Regions from separate parts of the Pseudoalteromonas sp. NEC-BIFX-2020_002 genome, predicted to be linked through region 2. Evidence: predicted binding sites of a transcription regulator. Region 2 holds the regulator's gene; the other holds the start of a gene.
The links. Region 2 encodes LexA, which represses DNA repair genes until DNA is damaged. Its sites were predicted from a motif close to TACTGTATNNNNATACAGTA; they were not measured.
Positions count from the first base shown of each region.

Region 1: HJP15_RS08290 (SulA-like leucine-rich domain-containing protein) is a predicted target of LexA. The motif match lies at 3,291-3,310, and genes of this name have one in related genera.

Region 1 is NZ_JABEPJ010000005.1:227,743-240,695, reverse strand. It holds gene HJP15_RS08300 (response regulator) at 1-2,179, shown strand, start outside; gene HJP15_RS08295 (YchJ family protein) at 2,314-2,793, opposite strand; gene HJP15_RS08290 (SulA-like leucine-rich domain-containing protein) at 2,833-3,267, opposite strand; gene HJP15_RS08285 (tetratricopeptide repeat protein) at 3,472-3,927, opposite strand; gene HJP15_RS08280 (NCS2 family permease) at 4,056-5,348, shown strand; gene HJP15_RS08275 (hypothetical protein) at 5,373-6,131, opposite strand; gene cysB (HTH-type transcriptional regulator CysB) at 6,454-7,431, shown strand; gene HJP15_RS08265 (L-serine ammonia-lyase) at 7,479-8,855, opposite strand; gene HJP15_RS08260 (NUDIX hydrolase) at 8,956-9,546, opposite strand; gene pabB (aminodeoxychorismate synthase component I) at 9,552-10,898, opposite strand; gene HJP15_RS08250 (fumarate hydratase) at 11,063-12,589, shown strand.
Region 2 is NZ_JABEPJ010000019.1:29,252-42,204, reverse strand. It holds gene HJP15_RS17790 (cytochrome c oxidase assembly protein) at 1-445, opposite strand, end outside; gene ctaD (cytochrome c oxidase subunit I) at 445-2,046, opposite strand; gene coxB (cytochrome c oxidase subunit II) at 2,046-3,188, opposite strand; gene lexA (transcriptional repressor LexA) at 3,607-4,224, opposite strand; gene HJP15_RS17770 (PaaI family thioesterase) at 4,403-4,864, shown strand; gene HJP15_RS17765 (hypothetical protein) at 4,842-5,222, opposite strand; gene HJP15_RS17760 (hypothetical protein) at 5,431-6,141, shown strand; gene HJP15_RS17755 (endonuclease) at 6,344-6,997, shown strand; gene hmpA (NO-inducible flavohemoprotein) at 7,180-8,361, opposite strand; gene HJP15_RS17745 (NnrS family protein) at 8,384-9,616, opposite strand; gene HJP15_RS17740 (hypothetical protein) at 9,616-9,885, opposite strand; gene norR (nitric oxide reductase transcriptional regulator NorR) at 10,030-11,613, shown strand; gene HJP15_RS17730 (LysR family transcriptional regulator) at 11,622-12,506, opposite strand; gene HJP15_RS17725 (NADPH-dependent FMN reductase) at 12,634-12,953, shown strand, end outside.

The DNA.
Region 1 (12,953 bases), on a different contig from region 2:
CATTGAGTTGAAATTGTACACAAAAACACGTGAAATAAGACACTTTAGGCTTAAAGGCATTGCGTTAAAGAACGATAAAAACAACGCTATTCGTATGGCGGGTTCACTTACTGACATAACAGAACAAAAGACTGGGCAAGAGGCATTAAAGGCTGCAAAAGAGCAAAATGATTTATTAGCGAATGCGATCGAATCATGCAATGTGGGAATTTGCATAGCCGATGCAACTTTAGAGGGCTCACCGCTTGTATTCATTAACAGTGCGTTTTCTCGGATCACGGGCTATGGAGATGAAATTTTAGGACAAAGTTGTCGATTTCTCCAAGGAGTCGACACTTGTGCTGAAACGATTAAAGAAATCAAAGAGGCGCTGCAAGCTAAAAAAATTCATCGTGTAGAGATTTTAAATTATACAAAAGAAAATAAACCATTTTGGAATGACTTACAAATATCTCCCGTATTTAGCAATGAAGGTGTACTTAGTGCATTTGTTGGAATACAGCAAGACATTACTGAAAAAGTAGAAGCTGAAAAAGAACTTGTTGAAGCTAAAGGGCAGGCTGAGTTGGCTAATGTGACAAAGAGTGAGTTTTTAGCAGCAATGAGTCATGAAATACGAACACCGATGAATGGTGTACTCGGCATGTTAAACTTATTGAAACACTCAAAGCTGAATGAAGATCAATATTATAAAGTAAAGGTTGCTTCCAGTAGCGCGAATTCTTTACTGACTTTGATAAATGATATTTTAGACTTTTCTAAGGTTGATGCAGGAAAACTTGAACTAGAGATATTAGAGTTTGATATTCGAGATATGTTAGGTGAGTTTGCTCAGTCTGCGGCGGTGCCCGCACATGATAAAGGTCTTGAATTTATTTTAGATATGACTCAGGTAAATGTTTCGTGTGTTCAAGGTGATCCAGGGCGGTTACGACAAATATTAACTAACTTAGTCAGTAATGCAGTTAAATTTACTGCTTCAGGGGAGGTATTAGTTGAGGTCATACTAAGTGAAGTGGATATAGAAAACTGGCAACTCAGATGCAATATTAAAGATACTGGCATAGGCATAACGCAGGATCAGCAAAGTAAGTTATTCAAATCATTTTCACAGGTTGATGCATCAACAACGCGAAAATTTGGTGGTACAGGGCTCGGCTTAGCGATCGTTAAAAAATTATGTGTGCTTATGAATGGGGACGTGAGTGTTGAAAGCGATGATGGAAAAGGTAGTTGTTTTAGTTTTTATGTACAACTTTCAAAATCTGATAAGGCACAGCCCATAATACCTAATGTGGATATCAGCAAATTAAATATACTGGTAGTTGATGATAATTGCACGCACCTTAATGTATTAAGCTCACAGCTTAAACATTGGGGGGCGAATGTTAAGGTGGCGATGTCTTCAGCTGATGCATTCACGGTCGCAAATACCTTCTATGAAAAAAATAAGCGTACTTTTGATATTGGTTTTCTAGATATGGATATGCCGGGTATGAATGGTATTGAATTAGCAAAAGGGTTGCTTGCTAATGAGAGTCACAAAAGTATTCAATTGATTGTTATGACGACAATAAATGATAAGGGCGATGATGCATACTTTGAAAAAATGGGTTTTTCAGGTAGCTTTAAAAAGCCAGCAATAACATCTGATTTATTTGCGGTATTTGCGAGCACGGTAGGCAGCGGAGCTTACTCTGATAGAGCGAGCCAGTTGTCACAACAATTCACAAAAACACTGCGCAGCAATGGCGCTGTGGAAAATATAATATGGGAACCTTCAATTCGAATTTTACTTGCTGAAGATAATCAAGTTAATCAGATTGTTGCAATAAGTATGTTGAACAAACTAGGATTACATCAAATAGATGTAGCAGCAAATGGCGAAGAAGTGATTAGTTATCTAAAAAACGCCCAGCAATTTGAACAATATACCGCAGTGATTATGGATTGTCAGATGCCAGTAATGGATGGTTACGAGGCTACGCGGCAAATTAGAGAACTAAAGTGTGGAGAAATATACGCAAAAGTTCCAATAATCGCGATGACAGCAAATGCCATGGTAGGTGATAAAAGAAAGTGCATTGAAGCTGGGATGGATGATTATGTGCCCAAACCCATTATGCAAGATAACTTACTCGAAAAACTGCTTTTATGGTTACCCCATTCCTTAAAATGAAAATAAGGTAAGCTAACATACAAGCAGTGCTTGAGCTGATTTTTGAACGCCCTCGTTTAGAATACATTCTGTATTTAAATGTTGATTTATTTATATGCAATTTAGTTATTTAGCGCTAAGTTTATAGAGTCAGATCACACGCTATGGCACTTTTTATATTTTTTATTGCTACCACATGGACACTCATCATTACGATTTACTTTTATATCAGTAACAGGGAAAATTTCGCCATCTAAATAGCGCCACAGCTTATTTTCTTTGATAAATTGTGATTTTTCATGTAACTGACAATACAAATTTTGATAAAAATAACTAGCGCAAAATTCAACATAGCCTGCTTCTTCGTTGTGGTCAGTACTAATGACGCTTAATGATATAAAGCGACAACTATTAGCAAAGTCAGCAATTTCTATTACAGGGTTTTCGGCTTGTTTTTCTTGTGCATAAGTTTGGTAAACATATTTTGCGTTTTTTAGGGCATATGCAACAAAGCGAGAGCGCATTAGCTGTTCTGGGCTAGTTGCTTGTATTGTTCCTAAGTGTAATTTTTCACAGCAGTCTTGGTAGCTTTGAAGGCTCCCACACAAGCAAGTTTTGTCAGTATGTGTAGTCATAGTTCAAATATGTTTATTCAAAAACGGCATTTTAGCAGTTTATTGAGCTAATGCTATCTCTGTCATGTTTTGTGTCTTAGTAAAGCAATATAGCTTTGCGCTAGCTTGGTCTAATTTTAGTGAGAGATTACTAATTTGATTATCTTTTACGATATCAGTCCATGTTATCACCGCTGCAAAATTACCATTATGTAATGCAGAATTTAAAACATATTCTAAATTCACAAGATGCTTTTGTCTTATTACTAAGAGCTTACTTGTATCAATTGAGCATGAATCCAGCAGAGCTTTACTTGGTACATGATCTGGTGCTATTAATAATGTCCATGCATTTTTATTATTATAATGATGTAGAACCTTTAGTAGTTCAAAAGTAGCTGATATCTCATCCTCAATTTGAATTAAATTTACTGACGAGCTTAGGTTATCTTGTTGATAGCTTTTAACGGTTCTAACAGTAATTGGCTGTAACATAGGTTCTACTCACTGGTTGTTTATACAGTATGTGTATACAGTAGTTTATACAGTGTTTGTGTGCAAGCGTTTTTTGCCAATTTTTTATACGATTACTGCCTTTAATTTTTTTTAATAGATCAAATGCGGAAGTGAAAAGTTTAAATCTTTTAAATTTCAAATATTTATTTTTTAGTGAATTAAAAAATCGTTTAATTCCTTTGGCTAGGATTGTGATGGGATTAGGTGAGAAAACTGTTGTTGATGAATTTGTTCATACAATGATGCTGCATAACATTGTGCATCTTTAAAGCGACGTGTTGTTATGTGTTTACGTAAGTCTGCTAATGTGATCGTTGCAGGTTCATAGCCTTGGCTGCTGGCTAAAGTTAACCATACCGCACCATGAAAAATGCTACTGGGTACGCCTTGGCCTTTAATAAAAAATAAGCCCAGATAAAACTGTGCCTTGTGATTGCCTGCCATCGCAGCTAGGCGCATCCATTTAGCGGCCAGAGGGACCTGTTCATTTTTTAAATAGTAAAGTGCTTTCGTTACTGTTTTGTCCGATGTTTCAGGTGTGGGGTCTTTATTCTCAACTGTTGTTGGTTGAGTTATAAATGACAACACGTTTTCAAGTTGTTGTTCAAGATCAAGGCCAATTGGAGATGTATCAGTCATAATGCCACGCATGTTATTTTTTTTATACACTACGTAAGTTTAGTCTAAGACCGGGTGATTTGTCCTATTATTCTTTTAATCTGTGATAAAATTACGAAATTATTCCCCTGTGAAAATGAATTATCATTATGCTTGATGCGTTATTTAAAATTAGCGCGCACAATTCGACTGTGCGCCGTGAATGTATTGCTGGTTTAACGACCTTTATCACCATGGTTTATATTGTTTTTGTTAATCCGGCCATGTTAGCTGAGGCCGGTATGGATCAAGGTGCGGCTTTTGTTGCTACTTGTATCGCAGCTGCAATTGGTTGTTTTATTATGGGCTTTTGGGCTAATTATCCATTAGCGTTAGCGCCAGGTATGGGATTGAATGCGTTTTTTACGTATGGTGTGGTGCTTGGTATGGGCCATACTTGGCAGGCTGCGTTAGGTGCCGTGTTTATATCGGGCTGCATTTTTTTGCTTTTAAGTTTATTTAAAGTGAGGGAGTGGATAATTAACGCGATTCCGCTTGTTCTTAAACAAGCTATAGCGACAGGCATTGGTGCTTTTTTAGCGCTTATTGCGTTAAAGAATGCTGGAATTATTGTCGCGAGTCCAGCCACGTTAGTTCAGCTTGGAGATATAACTTCTGCGGGTCCATTACTTGCAATTTTAAGCTTTTTTGTCATCGCGGCGTTATTATTTCGTGATTTCAAAAGTGGTGTATTGATCAGTATTTTATTAGTGACATTGATTTCTCTGAGTTTAGGCTTAGTGCAATACCAAGGCGTAATTTCTATGCCGCCTTCACTTGCTCCTACATTTATGCAATTGGATTTTGCTGCTGCGTTTGAGCTTTCTATGCTCAGTGTTATTTTTGCTTTTTTGTTTGTTGATTTATTTGATACCTCAGGTACTTTAGTTGCTGTAACTCAAAAAGCAGGTTTAGCCGATGAAAAAGGCAATATGCCTCGCTTAGGACGAGCATTAAGTGCTGATAGTACGGCAACAATTGCAGGCTCAGTACTTGGCACATCTACGACAACGTCATATATAGAATCGGTGGCGGGTGTGTCTGTTGGAGGGCGTACTGGTTTAACCGCTGTTGTGGTCGGGCTGTGTTTTTTATTGATGATGTTTTTTGCACCGCTTGCGAAAATGGTTCCTGCTTATGCTACCGCTGGTGCAATTTTATATGTTGCAGTTTTAATGCTGCAAAATTTAAAGTTTGTAAATTGGGATGATATGACAGATGCCATTCCGGTCAGTGTAGTGCTGTTAATGACACCTTTAACGTTTTCAATCGCGCATGGGATTGCACTTGGTTTTATTTCTTATACGGCTGTTAAAGTATTATGTGGTAAACGTGATGAAGTTAGTATCAGTGTATGGATACTAACAGCGATGTTTGTTATTAAATTTGCATTTTTGTCCTAATAAGATAAAACGAAGAAAAAGTGATCACCACTTTTTCTTCGGTGCAAATAAAATATCTAAGTCGTCTTGTTCTTCTTCGTTTTTCTTTTTTAATGCCGTTGCATTTGAAGCTTTAAGTTCAGTACTAATTGTTTCCAGGTAACCTTCCAGCTCAGCGCGTTTGGTTGTTACATACTCATCAGTGTAGGAAATTGCAGAAATAGTCGCATAAGCTTTTTCAAAGTATTGCCTAGCTGAGCCGACCATATTAGCTGAACGTGCTGATAAACCTCGCTTTATTTGACTTTCTATATTTATTTTTAGTTGGAGTTTTTCTAGGCGTTTGTCTTCGGCAACGAATACTTGGCTATCTACTTTCCCTTTTCCATGTTCAGAACGTAGTATCACTCTTAATTTTTTTATACCTTGGATCAATGCAATGAGTTGCTTGTCGTTATCCGGTAACGCTAAGTTCTCACCGTTTGTCCCTTCAGGCTTGTTTGCTAGACGTTCTTTTGATTCTTTTAGGCGGTTTTTTAGTTCTTTTGAAGTGGGGGATAATTGTACCATTGAAGATAGCGCGTCATAAATACGACGCTGAATAACATATAAAATGTGATCTGACATGGGGATATTGGCGCTATTAAGAAGCACATCTTCAGACTCTTCGATGATCTTTTTTTGTTTTGTAAGGTCTTTACGACGCTCAGTCTCTTGTTTCTCTTTATGTTGTTGTACAGCACTAACCCAAAGGGCAATGACGATCAGCGCAACAATTAACATAATAATAATAGAAACGATCATGGTTTTGGTCTCTGGTTTCTCAAACTAATAATTTTTATCTTACATTAAATATATGCTAACTGGGTAGTTTTGCGCAGCTTATACAAAATAAAATTAGCATTGTGGTTATTTATTACTATTAATTGCACGTTCATAATATTTTCCAATTTGAATACCAGTCAAATGATGGCTACCTCAAGGCGTAGGATTATGCTAGCCTTGATGCATTAGTCTTATAAATGTACCTGTGGCTGTATTTATTTTCTTTAAGAAGAAATAAAGCTTGGCTTGAAGCGGTGTAACATTTATAAATAAGCAGTATAACAACACTAAAAATGCAGCCATGAAATTACAACAACTCAGATACATCGTCGAAGTTCAAAACCATAAGCTTAATGTATCAGCAACAGCTGAAAGTTTATTTACCTCACAACCAGGCATCTCTAAACAAGTTCGTATGTTGGAGGATGAACTCGGCGTGCAAATTTTTGGACGAAGTGGCAAACATTTAACTCATGTGACCAGTGCTGGGACTGAAATTATTAATATTTCACGCGAGATTCTTTCTAAAGTCGAAGGAATTAAAGCGGTCGCAAATGAGCACACATTGCCAGATCAAGGTAAGCTGAATATTGCTACAACGCATACGCAAGCACGTTATGCGCTGCCTAGTGTTATTCAAGGCTTTATGAAGAAGTACCCTGCAGTATCGTTGCATATGCATCAAGGAACGCCGCAGCAGATTTCTGATGCTGCAGCTAGAGGGGATGCGGATTTTGCAATCGCAACTGAAGCATTGCATTTATATTCAGATTTAGTGATGTTACCGTGTTATCACTGGAATCGCAGTATTGTAGTTGCAAAAGATCACCCCCTAGCTAAAAAAGCAGATTCACTTACCGTAGCTGATATTGCAAAGTACCCATTAATTACGTATGTATTTGGTTTTACTGGGCGTTCAGAGCTTGATAAAGCATTTAATGCGCAAGGGCTTGACCCCCATATTGTTTTTACAGCAACGGATGCCGATGTGATTAAAACTTATGTGCGCCTTGGGCTAGGGGTCGGTGTAGTTGCATCAATGGCAATTGATCAAGTCTCAGATACTGATTTGGTGTGTATTGATGCGAGTCATTTATTTGAAGCCAGTACGACTAAAATCGGCTTCAGAAAAGGCAGTTTTTTACGCAGTTATATGTATGATTTTATAGAGCGCTTTGCACCTCACTTAACAAAAGAGCGTGTTGAACGGGCGAGCTTATTACGAAATCAAGATGATGTAGACAAATTGTTTGAAGGTATAGATTTACCTGTTAAGTGATGAAGTATTAAAAAAGCCGCAAAAGCGGCTTTTTTAATACGTAAAACTTAACACTCGATAATATTGACAGCTAAGCCACCACGTGCGGTTTCTTTGTATTTTGTTTTCATGTCGTTACCAGTATCAAGCATCGTTTTAATAACCTTATCCAATGAAACTTTTTGTTCGCCACTGCCGCGGATTGCTAAACGGGAGGCATTAATCGCTTTAATTGCGCCCATTGCATTACGTTCAATACATGGCACTTGAACAAGCCCACCTACAGGATCGCAGGTTAAACCTAAGTTATGTTCCATGCCAATTTCAGCCGCATTTTCAACTTGTAATACATTACCACCAACAATTTCAGTAAGTGCACCTGCGGCCATTGAACAGGCAACGCCTACTTCGCCCTGACAGCCAACTTCAGCACCTGAAATTGATGCATTCTTTTTATAAAGTATGCCAATAGCAGCAGCAGTCAACAAGTAGCGAGTCGCGATATCGCGATCCACCTCTTTAATAAATGTATGGTAGTACATTAATACCGCAGGTAATATACCCGCTGCCCCGTTAGTAGGAGCGGTTACTACACGACCACCTGCGGCGTTTTCTTCATTGACGGCTAAGGCAAATAAATCAACCCAATCCATCGCGCGAAGTGGATCATTACTGACTTCAATATTGAGTTTTAAATACAGACTAGGTGCGCGGCGCTTTACTTTTAAACCACCCGGTAATATACCTTCAGTACGCATGCCGCGTTCAATACACGCTTTCATTACTTGCCAAATATTGAATAATTCATCTTTTATGGCATCTTCAGTGCGAAGTGTTTTTTCATTTTTCATCATTAAGCTTGATACGCTATACCCTGAGTCTTTACACATTTCGAGTAATTCTTTAGCGCTGCCAAATGGAAAAGGTGCAGGATTTTCTTCGCGAATATCAAGTGCAGCTTGTTTTTCGTTATCAAACTCTTCATCGGTTACAATAAAGCCACCGCCGATTGAATAATAAACTTTACTGTGGAGTTTATCGCTTCCTTTAAATGCAATAATTTCCATTGCATTTGAATGCTTTGGTAAGGTTTTACGACGATGAAATACGATTGCACCTTGTTTCGGGAATTTGGCTTGATGTACTTGATTTAAGTGGATGACTTGTTCATTTTCGATTTTAGTGAGAATATCATCGACTAAATCGGCATCGATCGTTTCTGGGTCATAACCCGCAAGACCTAGAATAACGGCTTTACCTGAACCATGACCAATACCTGTTTGTCCTAATGAGCCATACAGCTCGACTTTAACGCTGGTGACATCGGTTAATAAGCTTTGTTCTTGTAGTTCGTTAACAAATAAACGCGATGCGCGCATTGGGCCGACGGTGTGAGATGATGACGGGCCGATGCCAATACTAAACATATCAAATGCACTGATCATAATTACTTTACTCTACTTTTTACTCAGCACGATTGCTGCCTTTGAACGGTCGCACATAATAACGCGTAATTATACCCTTGTAACCATTTGCAACAGAGTTTTAAACTGGTATGGCGAGCTGTTTTGTAAAGTTTTTTATAATGCTTGCAGTTGCGCCCCATAGTAATCCATAAGGGGTTGAAAACCCTTGTAAAGTGATTATCTTACCAAAACGCTCAAAATTTATAGGATGCCAATTATTTACATTAGCGAGTGCACTAACTTGCAGCAAAAAACTTGCAGCGACTTCATTTTTATCAGCTTGCCAAAATGTATTGGGTGCTAACAGGCCTACATAGGGCGTAATCGTGAAACCTGTGAGGGTGGAGTAATCTGCTAATTGACCAACGATAGTCACATTCGATGGGGCAATATTAAGCTCTTCATTTAGCTCCCGCAGTGCGGTATGGCGTAAGTTTGTATCGGTTAATTCATGTTTACCGCCAGGTAAGCAAATTTCACCCGGGTGATGATTTAAAAAAGTAGGGCGCTTGCATAATAATATATGTGCGCTGTTGTCTATATCAATTAATGGCAACATGACTGCACTGGCCCGTTGTGGACGTTTAGAGCGTATACTCTGAATTTGCTGCGCATGCTCATTAATAAGCGCGCTTAGCTGAAAACGCGCCATAAGCTGTTGACTATTCACACAGGTTACTTCAATAAAGGTAGAATTTTGTTTACTTTATCGTAAGTTTCTTGGTATTCCAAATCAACGTGAGAATCAGCGACAATTCCGCCGCCAGCCCAACAATAAATATGTTGTTTATGACATACTAAAGTACGAATAGTGATACTGGTATCCATATTGCCACAGGCGCTTAAATAACCAATTGAACCACAGTAAATACTGCGACGATGTGGTTCTAGTTCTTCAATAATTTCCATCGCTCGAATTTTGGGAGCCCCAGTGATAGAACCTCCGGGAAATGCCGCATAAAGTTGATCAACGGCTGTTTTATCATCAGCTAATTGCGCAGTGACTGTACTGACTAAGTGATGCACTGCGGGGAAACTTTCAATAGCAAATAGAGAGGGGACCTGCACTGTGCCAGGCTTTGCAACTTTGCCTAAATCGTTGCGCAGCAAGTCAACTATCATGACATTTTCAGCGCGGTCTTTGGATGATTTTTGTAAGCGCGTTGCTTGTTGAACATCTGTTACTTCATCAAGGCAGCGTGGTAGCGTGCCTTTGATTGGTTTGGTTTCTATGTGCCCGTCAGTGATGGCAATAAAACGTTCTGGGGAAATAGATAAAATAGCGCCATCAGGGTGATTGATAAAACTTGAAAACGGCGCTTTATTGGCTTCTCTTAATAGGCAGTAAGCTTCCCATGGTGATCCTTGGTATTGCGCTTCGAAACGTTGAGCAAGATTTATTTGATAACAATCGCCACTTTTCAAATAAGCTTGAATTTTTGAAAATTTAGCGCCGTATTGATCTCGACTCATATTAGATAACCAGTCACGGGTTATTTTAAATGCTTGCTGTTGTGTTGGTACATCATTTAAAGGCGTTAAATACAGAGCAAGCCTGTCGGTATCAGGCTGGGCGACATAAAACCAGCTGTTGCGTTGTTTATCGTAAATAAGCGCATCTGGGTAGAGTCCAAGGCTAAGCTGTGGCATATGAATATCGTTAATGGCTTGCTCAGGAACTTGTTCAATAACTCGGCCAAAGTCATAACCAAAATAGCCAAGCCAACCACCGCTAAAAGGTAAGGCGGGTTGAATTTTGCTGCTATCTAATTTATTAAGCTCTTGCTGCATAATAGCAAAGCTGTCTTGAGACGTTACTTGGCCATCAATATAAGTGAGGTTATTTTTAACCTCTAAGCGTATTTTTGGTGCGATAGCTATAATATCATAGCGACTGTTCACATGATGGCTATTGGCCGAATCTAATAGTATTGCGTAGGGTAAATGAGCAAAATAGGTGAAAAGCTCTATGCAGTTGAGCGAAATGTCTAATTGAATGCAGGTTTTTTGTTGGTTTATCATCTATTTTTTACCCTGTAAAACTGGCTCGAAACGGGCTGGGAGGGTATCATAAGTTATAATTTTTTGGCAGCGTTTCGTGACGTCGCCTATGCGCTATACAAACCACCGTCACCGGTTTGACCAAGGTTGCGTGTTTACACGTAACGGTAATTTAAGGAACCTCTATGAGTACTATTCGTCAGCAAGATTTTATTGATAGCATTGAAGATGCTTTACAATATATTTCGTTTTATCATCCACTTGACTTTGTTCAAGCGCTTGAAAAAGCTTATCACAAAGAGCAAAGTAAAGCGGCTAAAGATGCGATTGCACAAATACTTATTAATTCGCGTATGTCGGCAGAAGGTAAGCGTCCACTGTGTCAAGACACCGGCATTATTACGTGTTTTGTAAAAGTAGGTATGGATGTTAAATGGGATAAAACAGATTTGACTGTACAGCAAATGGTTGACGAAGGGACGCGTCGTGCTTATTTGAATCCAGATAACCCGTTACGCGCATCGATTGTTGCAGACCCTGCTGGTAGCCGTAAAAACACAAAAGATAATACGCCATCAGTTGTGCACATTGATCTAGTGGCAGGCGGTAATATTGAAGTGATGGTTGCAGCAAAAGGCGGCGGCTCTGAAAATAAAACCAAAATGGTGATGTTAAACCCGTCTGATGATGTGGCTGAATGGGTTGAAAAAACCTTACCAACCATGGGCGCGGGTTGGTGCCCACCAGGCATGCTAGGTATAGGTATTGGCGGTACAGCCGAAAAAGCAGCCGTACTGGCAAAAGAATCGTTAATGGATCCGGTTGATATTCATGAACTTATAGAGCGTGGTGCTGAAACGACCGAAGAGAAAATGCGTTTAGATATTTTTGGACGTGCCAATAAACTAGGTATCGGTGCACAAGGTTTGGGTGGTTTAACAACCGTTGTTGATGTGAAAATTAAAACAGCACCAACCCATGCAGCTTCTAAGCCTGTGGTTATGATCCCAAATTGTGCTGCAACTCGCCATGTACATTTTACTCTTGATGGCTCAGGCCCAGCTAACCTAAAAGCGCCGAAGCTTGAAGATTGGCCTGAAGTAACATTTGAAGTAGGTGAAGGCACACGCCGTGTTGATTTAAATACGTTGACTAAAGAAGACACGCGCGAGTGGAAAATGGGTGAAACAGTATTGCTATCAGGTACTATTTTGACTGGCCGTGATGCTGCGCATAAGCGCCTGCAGGATATGATCAATTCAGGTGAAGGTTTACCTGCTGGTGTTGATTTTGATAATAAATTTATTTATTACGTTGGCCCTGTTGATGCAGTACGCGATGAAGCGGTAGGCCCAGCAGGCCCAACAACAGCAACACGCATGGATAAATTTACTGACATGATGTTAGAGAAAACTGGCATTATTGGCATGATTGGTAAAGCGGAACGTGGCCCTGCTACCGTAGAGTCTATTAAAAATAATAAATCGGTTTATTTAATGGCTGTAGGTGGCGCTGCTTACTTAGTGTCTAAAGCAATCAAAAAAGCCCGTGTTGTGGCATTTGAAGATTTAGGTATGGAAGCTATCTATGAGTTTGAAGTTGAAGATATGCCAGTAACAGTGGCAGTCGACAGTGAAGGCGCTAATGCGCATACGCAAGGTCCAGCAATTTGGAAAGCTAAAATAGAAGAGCTGAACTCTAAACTACAGTAATATTTGAGTTATATTTGGCGGTATTTAAATACTTTTGAATACCGCTTTCACATCTGACCAGTTGGATGTAAGCTTTCGAACTTCTCGCAACTATTTAAAATCCCTCGATTATTCCAGATCTGACCTTGTAATTTTTACTTTACAATAATATTTAAGTTGACGTTCACGTCAACAGTTTCATGCTTCAACATTAAATAAGTTAATTAATTATTCCATATACTGTTAATTTTTGAATTTAATATGCTATTTGTGAGGTGTATTTAATGTTTTTATTGTATTGGTATATCTAGATTGGGTTTATCATCTCATATAGTGGCAAGCACTAATATGAAGTGATAGAGTCTCGACAATTTCAGCGCGCATA
Region 2 (12,953 bases):
TATCAACATAAAAAAGTAATTTAAACTCAACCTCCTCCCCTGCTTTTAAGGGCTGTTGATCAAAACAAAAACAGGCCATTTTATGTAGATACTTAGCTGCTTTACCTGGCGATACCGACGGCACAGCTTGCATTACTTTATCTTCATTACTGATATTTTTTGCTTTGAATAACACCTCACGCATAGCACCAGGTTTAACAACCACACTATATTCATGTGATTTCACCTTAAACGGCGCGCCACTTTGTGCATGCGTAGTAAAGCTCACATCTATTTCACGCTTTTCATTTATATGCGTGCTTTGCTTTGCTTGCTCTAGCGAGGGCTTACCATTAAGCCCTGTAACATCACAAAAAACGTCGTACAACGGCACCATTGCAAACGCAAAAGCAAACATGCCTAGGCATATTAAAACTAAGCGTTTAAGTAACGGTGCATGACTCATTACTTAATCTCCGGTGGGGTTTCAAATGTGTGATAAGGCGCTGGAGAAGCAACCTCCCACTCAAGACCTTCAGCACCATCCCATACTTTTGCCGGAACTTTGTCGCCACCGCGTGCGCATTTATACACCACAACAACAAACAGCAATTGTGAAAGGCCAAAAGCAAAGCCGCCAATACTAATAATCGCGTTAAAATCGGCAAATTGCAGCGCATAATCAGGGATCCGACGTGGCATACCTGCAAGACCAACAAAGTGCATTGGAAAGAACAGCACATTCACACTCACTAACGACAACCAAAAGTGCCATTTAGCCAAAGTGATATTAAACATATTACCCGTCCATTTTGGCAGCCAATAATAAGCCCCCGCCATGATTGAGAAGACCGCACCTGTCACTAATACATAGTGAAAATGTGCCACCACAAAGTAAGTGTCGTGATATTGAAAATCTGCAGGGGTGATTGCCAACATTAACCCTGAGAAACCACCAATCGTAAACAACACAATAAAGGCGATGCTAAATAACATGGGTACTTCAAAGCTAATCGAACCCCGCCACATAGTGGCTACCCAGTTAAATACCTTAACGCCCGTTGGCACCGAAATCAGCATGGTCGCATACATAAAAAATAGCTCCCCAGCGACCGGCATACCCGTCGTAAACATATGATGCGCCCAAACAATAAAGCTCAACAACGCAATTGAGGACGTCGCGTAAACCATGGAGGCATAGCCAAATAGCCGCTTACGCGAAAAGGTAGGTACTATTGTTGAGATAATACCGAAGGCCGGTAATATCATGATGTACACCTCAGGGTGCCCGAAGAACCAGAATATGTGTTGGAACATCACCGGATCACCGCCCCCAGCCGCGTCAAAAAAGCTGGTCGCAAAGTATTTATCCGTCAGGACCATAGTCACGGCACCTGCCAATACAGGCATTACAGCAATAAGTAAAAATGCCGTTATTAGCCAAGTCCATACAAATAACGGTAGCTTCATCCAAGTCATACCTGGAGCTCGCATATTAACAATGGTCACAATGACATTGATTGCTCCCATGATTGAGCTAATTCCCATGATATGCACAGCAAACACAAAAAACGCGGTGTTATCGTTACTGTATGTAGTAGAAAGTGGTGCATAAAATGTCCAACCAAATGCAGGGCCACCACCAGGCATAAATAATGAGGCTAATAGAATTAAAAACGCGAATGGTAAAATCCAAAAACTCCAATTATTCATTCGAGGTAACGCCATATCTGGCGCACCGATCATCAAGGGCACCATCCAGTTTGCCAGCCCTGTGAAAGCAGGCATAACAGCACCAAATACCATGATCAAGCCATGTACTGTAGTCATTTGATTAAAGAAGTGAGGATCAACTAATTGTAGCCCCGGCTGAAACAACTCAGCGCGTATAACCATCGCCATCGCGCCACCAATTAAAAACATGGTCAACGAGAAAATTAAATATAAGCTGCCAATGTCTTTATGGTTAGTTGTGTACAACCAACGCTTAAACCCTTTTGCAGGGTGATGATGTCCGCCGTCATGATGCCCAGCTTCATTATGTTGTTGCTCTGTTACGCTACTCATTATTTAGCCTCCGAAGTTGCATCAATCGCGGCTTGTATTTGACTCGGTTGAATCACATCCCCAGTATCATTACCCCATGCATTACGTTTATAGGTAACGACAGCTGCCAATTGCTTAATTGATAACTGCTTAACAAATGCTTGCATCGCAGTACCTGGGCGACCATTAATCACCACATCAATATGATCATTAATATCCCCCAACACCACAGGATTACCTTTGAGCGCAGGAAATACACCTGGTAAACCCATTCCTGTTGGTTGATGGCATGCGGCGCAACTAGCCATATACACTTGCTCTCCCAACACCATTAACTCCTCTTTAGGGAGGGTTTGGTCAAGCAGGGCTGCATCTGCTGCTGCTGCCGTTTTTTTGGCTTGCTTCGCTTGTTGCAACCAATCGGTAAACGCTTGCTCAGACTTAGCCTCAACAACAACAGGCATAAAACCATGATCTTTACCACATAGCTCAGCACACTGACCTCGATAAATTCCCTCTTCATTAATTTTGGTCCACGTTTCATTGATAAAGCCAGGGTTTGCATCTTTTTTTACAGCAAAATCAGGTACCCACCAAGAGTGGATAACATCGTCTGAAGTCATCAAAAAACGTACTTTTTTATTAATAGGTAATACCAATGGTTTATCAACTTCAAGTAGATAGGTGTTTGTTTTATCTGCTTGGTTGGAAATTTGATCTTGAGGGGTTGATAGAATAGAGTAAAAAGCAACGTCTTCACCCATGTATTCATAATGCCACTTCCACTGCGACCCCGTAATTTTAATGGTCAAATCTGCTTTGCTGGCATCTTCCATCGAAATTAGAGTTTTAGTAGCGGGTACCGCCATAGCGATTAAGATTACAAATGGTATTGCCGTCCAGAGGATTTCTACTTTTGTACTTTCATGGAATTGGGCAGGTTTTGCCCCTTTTGATTTTCGGTGATGGATTAGTGCCCAAAACATAACCGCGAACACAATTACACCAATCACACAACATATAATAAATATTGTCATGTGCAGTTGATAAACATCATTACTTATATCTGTTACGCCCTTTCGCATATTAAATTGGCTATTTGCCAATACTTGCTGCGGTAGAACAAACAATATAAGCCACAAGGTAGAGCTCAGTTTACCCATGTGACGACTCCTTTGAATGCTATTGCAAAAATGCAAAGCGAAAAGGCGGCACTGCTATTAAATCGCGCCAATTCGTTTATTGTTATTTTAACTGAAAGTTAACAATTTATTTATACCACAGGCATAAACACACTCATTAAAGAGCAATTGTTAATACAGTGTATTAACCAATTAGTTAAAAAATGAACAATTAGCAAGTTTTAATGGCAATTAAATTTTATTTTACTGCAAAAATAACAACTAAAAATCAGCGCGTTATTTTCCAAAGGAAGGTAATATTAAATAGCTAAAAGCAGTGGATAAGTAGGGGTAATAAGGCTTTGAATGGTACTTACAAGTGTGGGTTCTAATATATTAGGGGTTAAAAAATGTAAAGCATCAAACTTCAGCTATTTGATGCCACTCTATGAAAAAGTTATTACATCCAATCGGCGTTACGAATAACACCAACAGCCAAACCTTCTATATTGAAAGATTCATGCTCTAGATCAACTTCAATTGCGCAGAAGTCATCATTTTCAGCATGTAAGAAAACTTTTTTCCCAGCTTTTTCAATACGCTTAACGGTTACATCATCATCAACACGTGCCACCACTACTTGGCCATTTTCAGCCACTTGAGTACGATGTACAGCTAATAAGTCACCATCCATAATGCCAATATCTTTCATGCTCATGCCCTGTACACGCAGTAAAAAGTCAGCAGCTGGCTTAAATAACAGCGGATCAACTTGGCAATGGCTTTCAACATGTTGCTCAGCCAATATAGGTTCACCCGCGGCCACCCTACCAATAAGCGGTAAACCTAGTTGCTCTGGCTCATCTTCTTCAACCAGTTGAATACCTCGGCTTGCACCAGGTTTCATTTTAATCACACCTTTTTTAGCAAGTGCTTTTAAATGCTCTTCTGCCGCATTTGCACTTTTAAAACCTAGCGTCTGCGCAATTTCTGCACGCGTTGGTGGCATGCCTGTATCTTTGATAAAAGCTTTAATAAGTTCGAGAATTTGAGCTTGGCGATTCGTTAATGGGCGCATACAACTGGGTTTCCATACAGTACATTTAACTGTGAGTATATACAGTTATATGAAAATCGCAAATTTAAATTGGCTTAAATAAAACCATAAATATTGATTGAATTTATTAGTATGAAGTTACCGATATGAATGTTAAAAAGTATAAAGTAAATTTAAACCCATTGGAGAATATGGACATATGAGTATTTGGTATCAACCTATCACCCTTGAACAATGCAAAAGTCTTGATAACGGTATAAATGGACAAGGCACATTAATGAAAACCATGGGCATTGAGATTAGTGAAATTGGTGACGATTACCTCGTTGCAACTATGCCAGCCATCCCTGAGCATCATAACCCAATGGGAATAGTGCACGGTGGTGCTAATGTTGTTTTAGCTGAAACCGTCGCCAGTTATGCCGCTAATTTTGTGGTCGATTTCACAAACTTTTACTGCGTTGGACAAGAGATCAATGCGAACCATTTAAAAGCATCACGTAATGGCACGTTAACAGCAATAGCTAAGCCACTGCATTTGGGTAAGCGAACATCTGTATGGGAAGTAAAAATAACCAACAGCCGAGGTGAATTATGCTGCGTATCGAGGATGACCGCAGCAGTTGTTGAGCGTAAAATTAGCTCTGAACAGGATAAATAGTAATTTCAACACCGGCACCTATTGCAGATATGCGTAACAAGGTATCAACCTGTAATGCTTGATTAAAGCACTTTGGCGAGGTACCTGATTCAAAGCCAAGATCAAAAGTACGCTTTGAGCACGATAACCATTGTTTTAATGCTGCACGCGAACACGACTCTATTAACTCGCATAAGTGATTAATCGCCTTATCAGGAGAGGTTACTTCTCCTTTAGATTCAATGCGTGCAAGCTGTCGGTACTCATCTTTATCATAATGTAAAACCACAGCACTCTTTTTTAAGTCTGCAACTAACAGGCTAATATCTTGTTTGGATTCAAGCTCAAGATCTACATTTAAAAATTGAATTTCCGACATTATTTCTCTTTTATCTCACATTAAAAACAATGCAAACTTTAACCTATTTTTGCTTTTATACCAAATAATCTATCCCCAAGTCACCTCAAGATACATAATTCAACGTTTTATCTAAGCTAAAATCTACATGCGACAATTTGCCACATTGGCAAACCGAGTATAGCTTATAAAATACCGCGCTGAAAAATAATAACAAACAGGTAGTAATATGAATAAACGCATTTTTAAACACGCTCGTAAATTTCACAAATGGCTCGGGTATTTACTAGCAATTCAAATTTTTGCCTGGTTGTTAGGTGGTTTAGTAATGAGCGCAATCCCTCTTGAAAAAGTGCACGGTAAGCATCTTGCAGCACGCTCAATTAATAACCCATTTAATCAAGCCGATTACCCTACCTCACTTGATAATATTGTCTTGCAAGTTCCACAGCCAACTCAAATAACTTATAGTCATTTTTTAACCACCCCAATAATTACAGTGAATAACAGCGAAGGTGAGCATAGCTTTAATGGCCTTACTGGGCGCCCGCTTTTAGCACCGAGTAAAACCCAAATTATTGCAAATGCCTACGCTCATTTATTAATAGAAGCAAAAGTTAATAATGCTGTAATACTAACAACAGGCCCTCGTGAAGTGGGTTATAAACAAAATATTTGGCAAGTAACTTTTGACGACACCTTTAGCACAACGTTATATCTATCAGCAGATAATGGAAACGTTATTACTGTACGCAGTACTATTTGGCGTATTTTTGACTTTTTTTGGATGCTACATATTATGGATTACGACGAACGAGAAGACTTTAATAATCCATTACTGATCAGTTTTTCTGCCTGTAGCGTGTTATTTTGTATCACTGGATTTATTTTACTACTACAAAACTTCAGGTTGCCTCGACGTAAACGAACTCGCACATAAAATTCTCTTAATGGTGATGGCGATAACCACACGCCATCGCCGACTAAATTGCATATAAAAATATGCAATGTAAACTTTCTGATCTATAAAAATATACATTAGTTTAATTATTAAGTACTTAAGCTCGTCCGTTCAGCTGATTTACGCTATTGAATAATAACTCTAAAATACGCCCTCCTGTAGTTCACTTAAGTGATTGGATATGCCGTATTTTATTATTGCCTTATTGGCATCGCTGTTTAGTTTTAACCTTAATGCCGAGCAATTTACTCGCTTTTCTACAGCGAAAAGGCATTTAATCAAAACATTACCTACCGACGCTAAAAGCATTTATTGTGGCTGCGACATAAAACGCCAAGGTAAAAAGCTCGTTCCCGATCCAACTCAGTGCGGTTATGTACCGCGTAATGCAATAACCCGCTCAGGAAAACCAAATGCACGCGCTGTACGCATTGAGTGGGAGCACATTGTACCTGCATGGGAATTTGGTCACCAACTACAATGCTGGCAAGATGGCGGGCGAAAAAATTGCGTTAAAACCAGTGCTCAATTTCGTAAGATGGAAGCCGATATACATAACCTCGCGCCAGCCATTGGTGAAATAAATGCAGATCGCTCTAATTATCGATTTGGAATGATAGCGGGGGATGCTAGCCAATATGGCCGTTGCCAAGTAAAGGTCGACTTTAAACAACGCGTAGTTGAACCCCCTCTTTACTCGAGAAAACGTATCGCAGATGCTTATTTTTATATGCAAAAAACGTATGGATTAAAAATTTCGAGCAAACAACAAAAACTATTTAGCGCATGGCAACATCAAGAATTAGCCCAAAAAATCAGCAACACCAAGTTATAGGTAAACGGTTGATTGGGCTAACTCGCAATAAGTCAAATATTGACGCGTAAACTCGCTTTATTAAATCCGCAATATTAAGCTTTATAAAGGGTACTTTTATATTTTCTAGCCAAGTCACCTCAAGATGCAAGCGTCTTGAGGTGACTTGGATATATAAAGCACCCGACCTAATTTCAGGCCAGTTAAAGATCTTGATGTGGACCAAATACCTCATAATGAATGCGTGCAGCATCCACGCCTAGAGTAAGTAACTGCTGTTTAATTGCCGCCATGAAACCACTTGGCCCACAAATATAAAAGTCGCCTTCTGCCAGTGGTAATTGCTCAGCAACACGTGCAACATCCATTAAACCTGAAAAGTCAGACTCCTCGCCACCTTGGTTTAACCAAGTATGGTGTGTTAATCGAGCATGCGCTTCGCCCTGCTCACGAATAAATTGATCAAACGAGTGCTGTTGTTTATTTTCACAGGCATGTAAATACGTCACTGGCTGATTAGATTGCTCACTTAGTAATGTTTGCAGCATTGCTAACATAGGTGTTTGCCCAACGCCCGCAGAGATTAATACCGCAGGCTTATCTTCTGAACGTAGAAAGAAATCTCCCGCTGGCGGATAAAGATCAACAAAGCTGCCTTCTTCCAATGAATGTAAATAGTTAGACACAATCCCCGGTGCTGGAAGCAATTCTTTTTTCACGCTAATACGGTAACTTTTACCATTACTTTGCTGTGAAATAGAATATTGGCGGATCTCACTGTACTGTGCATTATCGGGTTGTACTTTAATCCCTAAATATTGCCCGGGTTTATGAGTGATCACTGCTTTTGAATCTAATGGTCTTAATATAAAGCTGGTCACTAACTGCGATTCAACCTGCTTATGTGCAATGATAAAACGACGCGTCCCAGACCAACCACCATGGTTATTTTTGCTATGGGCATACAAAGCCGCTTCTTCGGTAATACAGATATCTGCAAGTAATGCGTACGCTTCACGCCAAGCATATTCAACTTCTGGGGTAAACTGCTCTGGGATCAGCTCTTTTAATGTGCCAATTAAGTGACCGCCAACTATCGGGTAATGCTCCGGTAAAATATGCATACTGGCATGCTTATGATTAATACGCGCAAGCGACTCTTTCAAAACACCTAAATTATCAATATTTTGGGCATATGCAGCCAGCGCATTAAAAAGCGCAAATTGCTGACGACCACTGCGTTGATTAGCCATATTAAAAATATCTTGCAGTTCAGGGTTATGGCTAAACATACGCTTATAAAAATGATCAGTAACCACAGTACCGGCCTCAGCTAACAAAGGGACTGTGCTTTTAACTATTTCAATGGTTTTATCAGATAACATACTACTTCCTAAAGCTAAATTACTAACCATTACGCCCATCAACACGACGCCGCGTTAAAATAGGAATGCAATGGATCAAGAACAACAAAAAGGCCACTAACCACAAAACAGCACTTAGCTGCCACGTAATATGCGGCCCAATAACAAAGGGTAATAACGAACGAACAATCGCTGCAACAAGCACCAAAGCAAACGCCACGGCCATTGTGTGTGGAATAATTAAAGGCCGGCCTGTATGGCCATGAGATACGCGTGTCATCATCGCAAGAATCATCATGCCAATCGTACCGATGGTGATCATATGTAGTGCGTCTTTAAACAAAATAACAGGGCTATAGAAACTTAGTGCAACCAATGCTAAACCAAACCCAAGAGCTAGATACGAGAAGTGCAACGACCATAGCAGTGGCACTTTGAGCATTTTATTATTCCACCACAACAATGAGCGGCTTAAATGCAATACAGCAACAACGGCCAATACCCAACCGGGATTAACACTTGATATGAATAGTTGGCTGATAAAATAAAACGCGACAGCAAATAACGAGCTGTAAAGCAGCACTTTATCCAAACGTGGAATACGTACTTGTTCAGCTAAATCTAAGCCGCGAGCGGTAAAAAAGGGCAGTACTCGCCCTGCCACCACGCCTACCAATAAGGTCATGACCAAAACGGCGGTATCGACAGTAGCCAAAGCCAACAGCATTTTTTGCTCAATGGCGAGCCATAAATAAACACTATTGAGCACGCACAATGCACCTAGTATTGGCAAAAACTGGTAGTTATTTTTACTTTTGGCTTTTAGTAGCATATTTGCCAGCGCTGCAATTGCGCCTAGCCACCAGATTAATTGGAAAAATAATACCGCATATAAATTGGCGTTCTCGAGCCCCAATCCAGTAATAAAAAATGAACCTCGAGCAAGGAGCCAAATCACCGTGAGTAGCATTAATTTGTAACCACTTAAACTCGGCACACCGGTCCACGTTTGAGCCGCTGTTAATAAAAAACCAACAGCAACCGCACCGGCAAAGCCAAACATCATCTCGTGCGCATGCCAAAGTGTCGCGGGCATACTTAAGCCCCAGCTAACATGGCCCGTTAAAATAAGTAACCAATAACCGATCGACAAAAAAGCCAGTAGACCACCGGCTAAAAAAGAAGGCCTAAATGCCAACATCCATAATGGCCATTGGCTTACTTGATAAAACTTAATGCGTGCAGGCACTGGTTCCGTCAGATTTATTGGTTGCATTAGCGTACTTCCTTTCCTAATCCATTAAGCGCCACACAGCGCAGCACATAACTAATTTTCAAAACAGTCGCAGCAAGAATTGTTGATATATGCGCCACTATTTGTAACGTCATCGGCAAGTAATGAGCATACGGATAACTCAATAAAACCGTCACCAGCATAAACACTGTACTTACACCTAAAGCAACATTTGCCCCCGTTAGTAAGCGAGTATAAAAATCACCAACAGTGGAAGCAGGATAATAATCATTCGATATTGGTATCAACATAAAAAACCCTCACTACGTTACATATAACAAGCTATTGCACAGAGCGAGCCAATATTAAATTCCTATTAAATACATAAACTTAAAATTAAACACATTGACAACCATGTCATTATGACTCATCCTTGAAAGTGCAAATAAACACATATGAGTCAAATTGACATGCTCAATAACAATACCTTGATTAGTAGCGCGCTTAAATTAGCCACGCTCAGCACCCAAAACCCACATTTTGAGTTACTGATCCAATGCATTAATGAGGTCGTGCCTAGCGATGCAATTGCACTGCTTACACGCCAAGGTGATGTATTAAAGCCAGTGGCTATTCAAGGTCTCATGCCTGACACGCTCGGCAGGCGCTTTATTATTGATGAACACCCGCGTTTACAAGCCATTTGTAGCGCCAGTCAACCACTTCAATTTGCCCATGATTGCCCACTCCCTGACCCATACGATGGTTTGTTGTATGCTAAAACGGGCGATATTCCTGTGCATGCTTGTTTAGGTGTGCCTTTGCTTGATAGTGAAGGTAAATTACTAGGCGTGATCACACTCGACAGCCTTGATGCGCACGCATTTGATACACTAAACCTTGATTACTTAGCTCAGCTTGGCACATTGTGCGCCGCGCATTTGCATACCGCGCTGCAACTACAGCAGTATCAGCACCACGCACAACATAGCAGCGCTTTAGTACAAGCGCTTAATCACGAAGCTATCACCCGCGATGGCATCGAGATCATCGGCGAAAGCCCAGCAATACAAAGCCTAAAAAACGATATTAAGCTCGTCGCAGGCTCTGAGTTTAGCGTGCTGATCCAAGGTAACACTGGCGTAGGTAAAGAGCTTGTTGCTCGCAACATACATTTGCATTCAAAACGTAGTGAACAGCCGCTAATACACTTAAATTGTGCTTCATTACCAGAGAACCTCGCCGAAAGTGAATTTTTTGGGCATGCTAAAGGCGCATTTACTGGCGCTCATAATGCGCGCCAAGGTAAGTTTCAACTGGCCGATGGCGGTACGTTATTTTTAGATGAAATTGGTGAGCTCCCGCTTGCCATGCAAAGCAAGCTATTGCGCGTATTGCAAAGCGGCGAGATCCAAACTGTTGGCGAAGATGAGATAAAATATGTAGATGTACGCGTTATTGCAGCCACTAACCGAGACTTAAAAGACGAAGTCGCCCAAGGACGCTTTAGAGCCGACTTATATCATCGTTTAAGTGTTTACCCCCTCAATGTTGCACCACTAAAACAACGCGAAAACGATGTTATTTTACTCGCGGGCTACTTTGTTGAAAAAACTGCTCGTAAGCTCGCCATCAAACAATTAAAACTCAGCGTTGAATCTCAATTGTTACTCACTCAATATGAGTGGCCAGGCAACGTCCGCGAACTTGAGCACGTGATCAGCCGTGCAGCCTTAAAAGCAAAACAAAGTCAGTGGCAACAAGCAATAATCACTATCGAACCTATCCATTGTGAGCTTAATCTTAATGCAACTCCCGCTCCACCGACGACACTCATAGTAGAGAGTAGCGATAAAATTAATAATCACAACCTCTCGCTCAAACAAGCAACAGATACATTTACGCATCACTTAATAAGCCAACAACTTGAACAACATAACTATAATTGGGCCAGTGTGGCACGAACACTAAAAGTTGATCGCGCTAACTTAGTACGGCTCGCTAAGCGCCTTGGTATTGAAGTAAAAAAATCCATTTAATTTACACATTACTTTTTAAAATAGGCTTTTAAAAGCTGGCTGAATGCCTGCACCTTCGCTGTTCTATGTACCAAATGATGCGTCACAAGCCATAGATCTGTTGGCCAACTAAGTTCATTAGGTAGAATTTGCACTAAATCTGGATACTGCGCCGCCACATTATGCTGCAAACCACCAATACCTAATCCTTTTACAATAGCACGGGTTGCCTCTGATGTTTCTGACACTCGTAGCTTAACTTGCCCAGCTGGAATATTCTCATCAACCCATGCAAAATAAGGCACTCTTGCGTTGTAACCGACTACACCTGACACAAAGTTATGTAACGGCAGTTGTTTCACCGTTTTAGGTATCCCATATTTATCAATATAACGTTGTGATGCATAAAGCCCCGATGATAAATGCGCTAAATGCTGCGCAATATAATCACCTTCATCAGGTCTTGGACCAGCGCGCACAGCAATATGAGCTTGGCCATGATCAAGTCGCAAGCGCTTTTGATCTAAAATCACTTCAAGTTGTACCTGCGGGTGCAAACTTTGAAACTGCTCGCAAACATCACTCAGTACATCTATAAAACCACTGACCGTAGTAAGCAGCAAACTGCCGCGTAATGTACTGTCGGCTGCAATTATATCGTTATGTAAACGCTCCAGTTCACCATTAATAGATTGTGCTGTGGTAAATAATTTAGCGCCTATTTCCGTCACTTTATAACCACGGGCATGGCGATGAAACAGCCTTGCGTTTAAGTTTTTTTCTAAATTGTTTATACGTCTTAATACCGTACTATGGTGCACATTAAGTACTTCTGCTGCCGCGGTTAAAGTTCCTAATCGGGCTACTTCAAAGGCCACTTTTACATCTTGCCAATCATCAAATTGAATCGCCACTTTCAAACTCATCATTTAGTTGTGCGTATATGCACATAAGTTTTGCGTTTATTTGGCTTTTCTGCAAGTAAATATTTGTTAAAGTAGCTAACAGACAAACCCAATCACTACATTTAAGGCGACCACCATGACTGCACCAAAAATTATTGCCCTTGCAGGCAGCTTACGTAAAGACAGCTTTAACCAAAAATTAATTAATGAAGCAGCACGTTTTGCATTAGAAAGTGGTGCAGAGGTTGAAGTTATTAAACTTGCCGATTTAGATTTACCCATGTTTGATGAAGACATTGAAGCACAAGGCACACCCGTTGGCGCACAGTTATTAAAAGACAAGTTACGCGCAGCTGATGGTATTTTACTCGCTAGCCCAGAATACAATGGCTCAATTACTGCCGTACTTAAAAATGCGATTGATTGGGCGTCGCGAACAGAGCAAGGTGCGGTTCC